2 regions of the Acidovorax sp. SRB_24 genome follow, and region 2 is predicted to be linked to the other one. Evidence: riboswitches for the same ligand, from Rfam matches in the RefSeq annotation. Region 2 holds a riboswitch; the other holds the start of a gene.

Region 1 (5,032 bases), on a different contig from region 2:
GCATGGCGCCGGCGCGGCGTGCGCTGCGGCCGGCCTGCACGGCGTCGGCAAAGGCGCCGGCCATCGCGACCGGGTCCTGCGCCAGCGCCACGGCGGTATTCAGCAGCACGCCGTCGTAGCCCCATTCCATCACCTGGCAGGCATGCGAGGGCAGGCCCAGGCCCGCATCGACCAGCAGCGGCACGGCCAGCCGCTCGCGCAGCACCTGCAGCGCATAGGGGTTGACGGGGCCGCGCCCGGTGCCGATCGGCGCCGCCCAGGGCATGACGGCCTGGCAGCCGACGTCGACCAGGCGCTGGCACAGCACCAGGTCTTCGGTGCAGTAGGGCAGCACGTAGAACCCGTCGCGGATGAGCTGCTCGGCCGCGGCGACCAGGTTCAGCGTGTCGGGCTGCAGCGTGTAGTCGTCGCCGATCACTTCGAGCTTGATCCACGGCGTGTTGAACACCTCGCGCGCCATGTGCGAGGTGGTGATGGCCTCCTGCACGCTGTGGCAGCCCGCGGTGTTGGGCAGCACCGGCACGTCGAGCTCGCGCAGCAGCTCCCAAAAGCTGTTGTGGCCTGCGTCCGCATCGCCGCTGCCCTGGCGGCGCAGCGAGGCCGTGACCATGGCCGGGCGGGCGCGCTGCACCGCGGCCTTGAGCGTGGCCGGCGACGGGTAGCGAGCCGTGCCCAGCAGCAGGCGGCTGGAGAAGGACTGGCCGTACAGGACCAGGGCGTCGTCAGAAGGGGTGGTGTTCATGGCAATGCGCGGCGCTAGCCGCCGGTGACGGGAGAAATGACTTCCACGCGGTCGCCCGCCTGCAGCAGGTGGCGTGCGTGCTCGGTGCTGGGCACGAAGACGGTGTTGACGGCGACCGCGAACGGCGGCCGCGCCGTGATGGCGGCCAGGGCGTCGGCCACCGTGGCGCCGTCGGGCAGCTGGTGCGGTGTCTGGTTGATGGTGATGTTCATGGCAAAGAGAGGGCGCTCGTCGCGCTGTGTAAATCCACGGCCAGGTCGAAGGCGCTGGCCAGGGGCGATTGTCCGGTCTGCAGCAGCTCCAGCACCACGTCGAGCAGGGCGGGCGCGATCATGAAGCCGTGCCGGTACAGGCCGTTGACTTCGAGCACGCGCTCCGCCGTCTGGCGGATGGCGGGCAGGTTGTCGGGCAGGGTGGGGCGGCATTGGGTGGCGATCTCGACGATGCGCGCTTCGGCAAAGCCCGAATGCACGGCGTAGGCGGCGCTGAGCAGCTCCAGCGCCGAGCGCACGCTGGCGGGCGAGAGGTCGTCGGACTCGATTTCGGTCGCGCCGATCACGAACAGGTGGTCCTGCTTGGGCGCGATGTAGATCGGGTAGCGCGGGTGCACCAGGCGCGTGGGGCGTTGCAGCGTCACCTCGGGTGCGTGCACGCGCACGACCTCGCCGCGCACACCGCGCAGCTCGCGCCACTGCGCGCGTGCGCCCAGGCCGCGGCAGTCGAGCAGCCAGTCGGGCTGGCCCGGCGTGCCGGGGGCGAAGTCGGCCGGCTCCCGCGGCGTGTTCCAGTGCACGGCCACGCCCCGCTGCGCCATCTCGCGCGCCAGCGCGTCCAGCAGCTGGCGGTTGTCGAGCTGGCCTTCGCCGGGCAGGTACATGCCCTGCGCAAAGCGCCCGGCCAGGGCCGGCTCCAGGCGCGCCATGCCGGCGCTGTCGAGCGCCTGCATGGCGGGCAGTGCCGGCAGCGCGCTGTGCGTGGTCTCGAACTGCAGGCGCAGGCGCGCCGCCTCCTGTGCATCCTGCCGGTGCCAGACCACCAACGTGCCGTTTTGCTGGAAGAACACCGGCGCTTGCAGGTCTGCCAGCAGCTGTGGCCAGCGCGTGAGCGCGTGCTGGCCCATGCGCACCACGCCGGGCTCCGTCACGGCCGACTCGGCCAGCGGCGCCAGCATGGCGGCCGCCACGCGCGCGGCGCTGCCCTGGCCGCTGGCGTCCTGCGCCTCGTACACGGCCACCGCATGGCCGGCACGCGCCAGTGACACCGCCAGCAGCCGGCCCATGAGGCCGGCGCCCAGAATCGCAAAAGAGGAAGGGTGAGCAATCATCGTTGTCCGTTGGTGTGGGTGCACGGACAAAACGGGCGGGCGCCTGTGCTGGAAACTCCCCACGCCAGCATGACCTGGATCGGGTAACGGGGCCTGCGTTGGCTCGGCCCCAGGGTGTTTCTCAGTCCGCGCCAGCCTGGCGGGACACCCCTGTTTCGTCCTGGCAAGAATTACAGCACAAGCCGCCAGCGCCCGTCTTGATGTGGCGCATAGGCCATAATTTTTGCCATGACTCAAACGACCCTCCCGGCCGCCAGGCCCGCGCGCTACGTCCGCGTGCTCTCGATTGCCGGCTCCGACAGCGGCGGTGGCGCCGGCATCCAGGCCGACCTCAAGACCTTCAGCGCGCTGGGCTGCTACGGCATGACCGCCATCAGCGCGATCACCGCGCAGAACACGCAGGGCGTGCGCGCCATCCACGGCATTCCGCCCGACATGCTGCGCGCGCAGATCGACGCCGTGGCTGAGGACATCGGCGTGGACGCCGTCAAGATCGGCATGCTGCACTCGCCCGAGGTGGTGCGCGTGGTCGTCAAGGCGATTGCCCGCCACCAGATGCTGCAGGTGGTGCTCGACCCCGTCATGGTCGCCACCAGCGGCGACCGCCTGATGTCGCAGGAGACCGTGGGCGTGCTGGTGGAGGAGCTGTTTCCGCTGGCCACCGTCGTCACGCCGAATCTTGACGAAGCGGCGCTGCTGCTGGGCCGCACCATCGACGGTGCCGATGCACTCGACGATGCGGCCAGCGCGCTGCTGGCGCTGGGCGCGCCGGCCGTGCTGCTCAAGGGCGGGCACCTGCCCGGCGACACCGTGATCGATGTGCTGGCGCTGGCCGGCGGGGGGCGGCTGCGCCTGCAGTCGCCGCGCATTGCCACGCACAACGGCCACGGCACGGGCTGCACGCTGTCGTCGGCCATTGCCGCGCACCTGGCACTGGGCCTGCCGCTGCCGCAGGCGGTGGAACAGGCGCGCGCCTACGTCCTGGGCGCGATCGCCGCCGGCGCCGCGGTGTGCACCGGGCACGGGCACGGGCCGCTGAACCACGGCTATGCGCCCGTGGCGCAGCGCGTGCTGCACCATTGAGCTGGCGGGCCCGCGAGCCCGCCCGGTCTTTGCTTACCAGCCCCAGGCCAGCCGCCGCGCGATCCAGCCCTTTTGCCCGCCTTCGCGCTGCACCTGCGCCCAATCGCCCGATTTTTTCAGCGTCTTCACGACCTCGTGCTGGTCCAGCTGGCCCACGCGCCGGTGCTGCTGGCCGGGGCCCGCGCGCAGGTTTGCCGTGTGGGCGGTGACCACCATGTGCGGCACCTTGTGGGTCAGCGGGGCATGGATCCAGCCCAGCGTGGCCTCGTAATCCTTCACCCGCAGCCACTGGCCCTTGCGCTGCAGGACCTGCAGCGGGTAGCCCGAGGCCAGCTCCCACAGCGTGGCCGAACGGGTCGTGGGCGTTTCGCGCACGTTCACGCTGGAGCCCTTCACGCTGACGAATTCTTGCGCGCGTGCGGCGGCGGCCGCGGGCAGGCTGGACAAGGCGGCGGCTGCAGCCAGGCCAAGGGCGGCCACGGAAAGCGAGAGACGGCGGGACAGAAACAGCACGGGAACAACACTCCTTTGAGACAAACGCATGGGATCCATGCGCCCGGTCCGACAGGGCGCTGCCGGTGAAGTTCCTGCACTTTCGATAAAAAGTGAGCTGCTGGCGCTGGCACAGCTTGGGTTTCAGGTGGGTTTTGCTCTGAATCCCAGGACCAGCGTGCGCACAGTGCTCATCTTTGAATAGCGCTGCGCGGGCGCGGGGGGCCGACGCGGGGCCGCGCTTGTCAGGCCTGCCGCGCGCCTGCGGCCAGCGTGCCGGCGCCGGGCCGGGTGCGCGTGGCATAGGCCAGCACGAAGCACAGCGCGAGCGTCGGCAGGGCCGAGCCCAGCGCCGGCGCGAGTCGGGGCACCAGGTGGTAGAACGCGATGCCCGCCAGCCACAGCGCGATCGGCGCGGCATGCGCCTGGCGTGCCTGCGCCAGCAAGGCCGCAGCGCTGGCGCCAAAGGCCAGGCGCCCCAGGATCACGCCAAACAGCGGCACGAAGACCGAGCTGAGCAGCAGCAGGAAGGGTTCGAGGCTGTGCATCGGCAGCACCAGCGCCAGCAGCGTGCACAGCAGCGCGATCGCGATGCCCCAGCGGCGTACGCTCCAGCGCGGCCGCAGGGCGTGGGCCGAGACGGCGCCTGAATAGGCGTCGCCATAGGCGTTGTCGACTTCGTCGATGAGGATCAGCGACAGCGCGATCAGCCCGCCCTGCGCCAGCAGCAGCGCGGTCACCAGGTCCTGGCTGGGCAGCACCAGCGCGACGAGCACGCCAAGCGCATAGCACCAGATGTTGGCCAGCGCATAGCCGGCCCAGGTGCCGCGCAGCGCCGCGCGGCCGCTGGTGCCGTGGCGCGCATAGTCGGCGACCAGCGGCAGCCAGCTGATCGGCATGGCGATCACCAGGTCGAGCGCGGGCATCACGCCCATGCCGCCTTCGCCGCGGCGCTGCCAGAGGTCTGCCAGGCCCTGTGCCTGCGCCAGCGACAGGAACTGCCAGCTCAGCCACACGAGCGACAGCACCACCAATGGCAGCGCCACGCGCGCGATGATGCGGCGCACCAGCTGCACCATGGAGCCGCTGATGAGCAGCGTCACGACACCGCCCCACAGCAGCGTGGCGAGCACCGGCCAGTGGGGCGCCAGCAGGCTGCCCGACTGGCGGCCGATGGCGACGGTGGCGTCGCGCATCACCACCAGTTCGAAGGTGCCCCAGCCGATCAGCTGCACGATGTTGAGCACGATGGGCAGGCGCGCGAACGCGCGGCCGTACACCGCGTGCATCAGCCCGGCGCTGGCCAGGCCGCTGTCGCAGCCGATCTTGGCCACCCAGCCGAGCAGGCCGGCGCCGAGCAGCGAGCCGAACACGATGGCCAGCAGCGCGTC
Region 2 (5,032 bases):
GCCGCGCGGTACACCGGAGAGGTGCCCTCGGATGCCGGGACGGGCTGTGGCGTGCTCGGCGTGAACGTGCCCGTGTGGTGGCGCACGATGTCCTGGGCCAGGGTGTCGGTGTCGATCATGGCTGGGGTCTCAGGCCGAGGGCTGCTCGTGGTGCCAGAACGGCGTGCCCAGCACCGGCGTGCTGGGCTGGGCACTGTGCTGTGGCTGCATGGCGCCGGCGCGGCGTGCGCTGCGGCCGGCCTGCACGGCGTCGGCAAAGGCGCCGGCCATCGCGACCGGGTCCTGCGCCAGCGCCACGGCGGTATTCAGCAGCACGCCGTCGTAGCCCCATTCCATCACCTGGCAGGCATGCGAGGGCAGGCCCAGGCCCGCATCGACCAGCAGCGGCACGGCCAGCCGCTCGCGCAGCACCTGCAGCGCATAGGGGTTGACGGGGCCGCGCCCGGTGCCGATCGGCGCCGCCCAGGGCATGACGGCCTGGCAGCCGACGTCGACCAGGCGCTGGCACAGCACCAGGTCTTCGGTGCAGTAGGGCAGCACGTAGAACCCGTCGCGGATGAGCTGCTCGGCCGCGGCGACCAGGTTCAGCGTGTCGGGCTGCAGCGTGTAGTCGTCGCCGATCACTTCGAGCTTGATCCACGGCGTGTTGAACACCTCGCGCGCCATGTGCGAGGTGGTGATGGCCTCCTGCACGCTGTGGCAGCCCGCGGTGTTGGGCAGCACCGGCACGTCGAGCTCGCGCAGCAGCTCCCAAAAGCTGTTGTGGCCTGCGTCCGCATCGCCGCTGCCCTGGCGGCGCAGCGAGGCCGTGACCATGGCCGGGCGGGCGCGCTGCACCGCGGCCTTGAGCGTGGCCGGCGACGGGTAGCGAGCCGTGCCCAGCAGCAGGCGGCTGGAGAAGGACTGGCCGTACAGGACCAGGGCGTCGTCAGAAGGGGTGGTGTTCATGGCAATGCGCGGCGCTAGCCGCCGGTGACGGGAGAAATGACTTCCACGCGGTCGCCCGCCTGCAGCAGGTGGCGTGCGTGCTCGGTGCTGGGCACGAAGACGGTGTTGACGGCGACCGCGAACGGCGGCCGCGCCGTGATGGCGGCCAGGGCGTCGGCCACCGTGGCGCCGTCGGGCAGCTGGTGCGGTGTCTGGTTGATGGTGATGTTCATGGCAAAGAGAGGGCGCTCGTCGCGCTGTGTAAATCCACGGCCAGGTCGAAGGCGCTGGCCAGGGGCGATTGTCCGGTCTGCAGCAGCTCCAGCACCACGTCGAGCAGGGCGGGCGCGATCATGAAGCCGTGCCGGTACAGGCCGTTGACTTCGAGCACGCGCTCCGCCGTCTGGCGGATGGCGGGCAGGTTGTCGGGCAGGGTGGGGCGGCATTGGGTGGCGATCTCGACGATGCGCGCTTCGGCAAAGCCCGAATGCACGGCGTAGGCGGCGCTGAGCAGCTCCAGCGCCGAGCGCACGCTGGCGGGCGAGAGGTCGTCGGACTCGATTTCGGTCGCGCCGATCACGAACAGGTGGTCCTGCTTGGGCGCGATGTAGATCGGGTAGCGCGGGTGCACCAGGCGCGTGGGGCGTTGCAGCGTCACCTCGGGTGCGTGCACGCGCACGACCTCGCCGCGCACACCGCGCAGCTCGCGCCACTGCGCGCGTGCGCCCAGGCCGCGGCAGTCGAGCAGCCAGTCGGGCTGGCCCGGCGTGCCGGGGGCGAAGTCGGCCGGCTCCCGCGGCGTGTTCCAGTGCACGGCCACGCCCCGCTGCGCCATCTCGCGCGCCAGCGCGTCCAGCAGCTGGCGGTTGTCGAGCTGGCCTTCGCCGGGCAGGTACATGCCCTGCGCAAAGCGCCCGGCCAGGGCCGGCTCCAGGCGCGCCATGCCGGCGCTGTCGAGCGCCTGCATGGCGGGCAGTGCCGGCAGCGCGCTGTGCGTGGTCTCGAACTGCAGGCGCAGGCGCGCCGCCTCCTGTGCATCCTGCCGGTGCCAGACCACCAACGTGCCGTTTTGCTGGAAGAACACCGGCGCTTGCAGGTCTGCCAGCAGCTGTGGCCAGCGCGTGAGCGCGTGCTGGCCCATGCGCACCACGCCGGGCTCCGTCACGGCCGACTCGGCCAGCGGCGCCAGCATGGCGGCCGCCACGCGCGCGGCGCTGCCCTGGCCGCTGGCGTCCTGCGCCTCGTACACGGCCACCGCATGGCCGGCACGCGCCAGTGACACCGCCAGCAGCCGGCCCATGAGGCCGGCGCCCAGAATCGCAAAAGAGGAAGGGTGAGCAATCATCGTTGTCCGTTGGTGTGGGTGCACGGACAAAACGGGCGGGCGCCTGTGCTGGAAACTCCCCACGCCAGCATGACCTGGATCGGGTAACGGGGCCTGCGTTGGCTCGGCCCCAGGGTGTTTCTCAGTCCGCGCCAGCCTGGCGGGACACCCCTGTTTCGTCCTGGCAAGAATTACAGCACAAGCCGCCAGCGCCCGTCTTGATGTGGCGCATAGGCCATAATTTTTGCCATGACTCAAACGACCCTCCCGGCCGCCAGGCCCGCGCGCTACGTCCGCGTGCTCTCGATTGCCGGCTCCGACAGCGGCGGTGGCGCCGGCATCCAGGCCGACCTCAAGACCTTCAGCGCGCTGGGCTGCTACGGCATGACCGCCATCAGCGCGATCACCGCGCAGAACACGCAGGGCGTGCGCGCCATCCACGGCATTCCGCCCGACATGCTGCGCGCGCAGATCGACGCCGTGGCTGAGGACATCGGCGTGGACGCCGTCAAGATCGGCATGCTGCACTCGCCCGAGGTGGTGCGCGTGGTCGTCAAGGCGATTGCCCGCCACCAGATGCTGCAGGTGGTGCTCGACCCCGTCATGGTCGCCACCAGCGGCGACCGCCTGATGTCGCAGGAGACCGTGGGCGTGCTGGTGGAGGAGCTGTTTCCGCTGGCCACCGTCGTCACGCCGAATCTTGACGAAGCGGCGCTGCTGCTGGGCCGCACCATCGACGGTGCCGATGCACTCGACGATGCGGCCAGCGCGCTGCTGGCGCTGGGCGCGCCGGCCGTGCTGCTCAAGGGCGGGCACCTGCCCGGCGACACCGTGATCGATGTGCTGGCGCTGGCCGGCGGGGGGCGGCTGCGCCTGCAGTCGCCGCGCATTGCCACGCACAACGGCCACGGCACGGGCTGCACGCTGTCGTCGGCCATTGCCGCGCACCTGGCACTGGGCCTGCCGCTGCCGCAGGCGGTGGAACAGGCGCGCGCCTACGTCCTGGGCGCGATCGCCGCCGGCGCCGCGGTGTGCACCGGGCACGGGCACGGGCCGCTGAACCACGGCTATGCGCCCGTGGCGCAGCGCGTGCTGCACCATTGAGCTGGCGGGCCCGCGAGCCCGCCCGGTCTTTGCTTACCAGCCCCAGGCCAGCCGCCGCGCGATCCAGCCCTTTTGCCCGCCTTCGCGCTGCACCTGCGCCCAATCGCCCGATTTTTTCAGCGTCTTCACGACCTCGTGCTGGTCCAGCTGGCCCACGCGCCGGTGCTGCTGGCCGGGGCCCGCGCGCAGGTTTGCCGTGTGGGCGGTGACCACCATGTGCGGCACCTTGTGGGTCAGCGGGGCATGGATCCAGCCCAGCGTGGCCTCGTAATCCTTCACCCGCAGCCACTGGCCCTTGCGCTGCAGGACCTGCAGCGGGTAGCCCGAGGCCAGCTCCCACAGCGTGGCCGAACGGGTCGTGGGCGTTTCGCGCACGTTCACGCTGGAGCCCTTCACGCTGACGAATTCTTGCGCGCGTGCGGCGGCGGCCGCGGGCAGGCTGGACAAGGCGGCGGCTGCAGCCAGGCCAAGGGCGGCCACGGAAAGCGAGAGACGGCGGGACAGAAACAGCACGGGAACAACACTCCTTTGAGACAAACGCATGGGATCCATGCGCCCGGTCCGACAGGGCGCTGCCGGTGAAGTTCCTGCACTTTCGATAAAAAGTGAGCTGCTGGCGCTGGCACAGCTTGGGTTTCAGGTGGGTTTTGCTCTGAATCCCAGGACCAGCGTGCGCACAGTGCTCATCTTTGAATAGCGCTGCGCGGGCGCGGGGGGCCGACGCGGGGCCGCGCTTGTCAGGCCTGCCGCGCGCCTGCGGCCAGCGTGCCGGCGCCGGGCCGGGTGCGCGTGGCATAGGCCAGCACGAAGCACAGCGCGAGCGTCGGCAGGGCCGAGCCCAGCGCCGGCGCGAGTCGGGGCACCAGGTGGTAGAACGCGATGCCCGCCAGCCACAGCGCGATCGGCGCGGCATGCGCCTGGCGTGCCTGCGCCAGCAAGGCCGCAGCGCTGGCGCCAAAGGCCAGGCGCCCCAGGATCACGCCAAACAGCGGCACGAAGACCGAGCTGAGCAGCAGCAGGAAGGGTTCGAGGCTGTGCATCGGCAGCACCAGCGCCAGCAGCGTGCACAGCAGCGCGATCGCGATGCCCCAGCGGCGTACGCTCCAGCGCGGCCGCAGGGCGTGGGCCGAGACGGCGCCTGAATAGGCGTCGCCATAGGCGTTGTCGACTTCGTCGATGAGGATCAGCGACAGCGCGATCAGCCCGCCCTGCGCCAGCAGCAGCGCGGTCACCAGGTCCTGGCTGGGCAGCACCAGCGCGACGAGCACGCCAAGCGCATAGCACCAGATGTTGGCCAGCGCATAGCCGGCCCAGGTGCCGCGCAGCGCCGCGCGGCCGCTGGTGCCGTGGCGCGCATAGTCGGCGACCAGCGGCAGCCAGCTGATCGGCATGGCGATCACCAGGTCGAGCGCGGGCATCACGCCCATGCCGCCTTCGCCGCGGCGCTGCCAGAGGTCTGCCAGGCCCTGTGCCTGCGCCAGCGACAGGAACTGCCAGCTCAGCCACACGAGCGACAGCACCACCAATGGCAGCGCCACGCGCGCGATGATGCGGCGCACCAGCTGCACCATGGAGCCGCTGATGAGCAGCGTCACGACACCGCCCCACAGCAGCGTGGCGAGCACCGGCCAGTGGGGCGCCAGCAGGCTGCCCGACTGGCGGCCGATGGCGACGGTG

What was found. A riboswitch is a leader RNA that binds a small molecule or an ion and turns the genes downstream of it on or off. The one in region 2 is predicted to bind thiamine pyrophosphate.
Region 1: it holds a riboswitch for thiamine pyrophosphate, as region 2 does, so the genes downstream of both, B2J89_RS06465 (FAD-dependent oxidoreductase) here and B2J89_RS06935 (FAD-dependent oxidoreductase) in region 2, are expected to answer to the same signal.

Annotation. Positions count from the first base shown of each region.
Region 1 covers NZ_MWOM01000012.1:84,357-89,388, reverse strand. The annotation lists gene B2J89_RS06475 (thiazole synthase) at 1-742, opposite strand, end outside; gene thiS (sulfur carrier protein ThiS) at 757-954, opposite strand; gene B2J89_RS06465 (FAD-dependent oxidoreductase) at 951-2,066, opposite strand; TPP riboswitch at 2,106-2,228, opposite strand; gene thiD (bifunctional hydroxymethylpyrimidine kinase/phosphomethylpyrimidine kinase) at 2,295-3,149, shown strand; gene B2J89_RS06455 (SH3 domain-containing protein) at 3,183-3,629, opposite strand; gene B2J89_RS06450 (cytosine permease) at 3,887-5,032, opposite strand, start outside.
Region 2 covers NZ_MWOM01000013.1:84,555-89,586, reverse strand. The annotation lists gene B2J89_RS06950 (thiamine phosphate synthase) at 1-119, opposite strand, end outside; gene B2J89_RS06945 (thiazole synthase) at 130-948, opposite strand; gene thiS (sulfur carrier protein ThiS) at 963-1,160, opposite strand; gene B2J89_RS06935 (FAD-dependent oxidoreductase) at 1,157-2,272, opposite strand; TPP riboswitch at 2,312-2,434, opposite strand; gene thiD (bifunctional hydroxymethylpyrimidine kinase/phosphomethylpyrimidine kinase) at 2,501-3,355, shown strand; gene B2J89_RS06925 (SH3 domain-containing protein) at 3,389-3,835, opposite strand; gene B2J89_RS06920 (cytosine permease) at 4,093-5,032, opposite strand, start outside.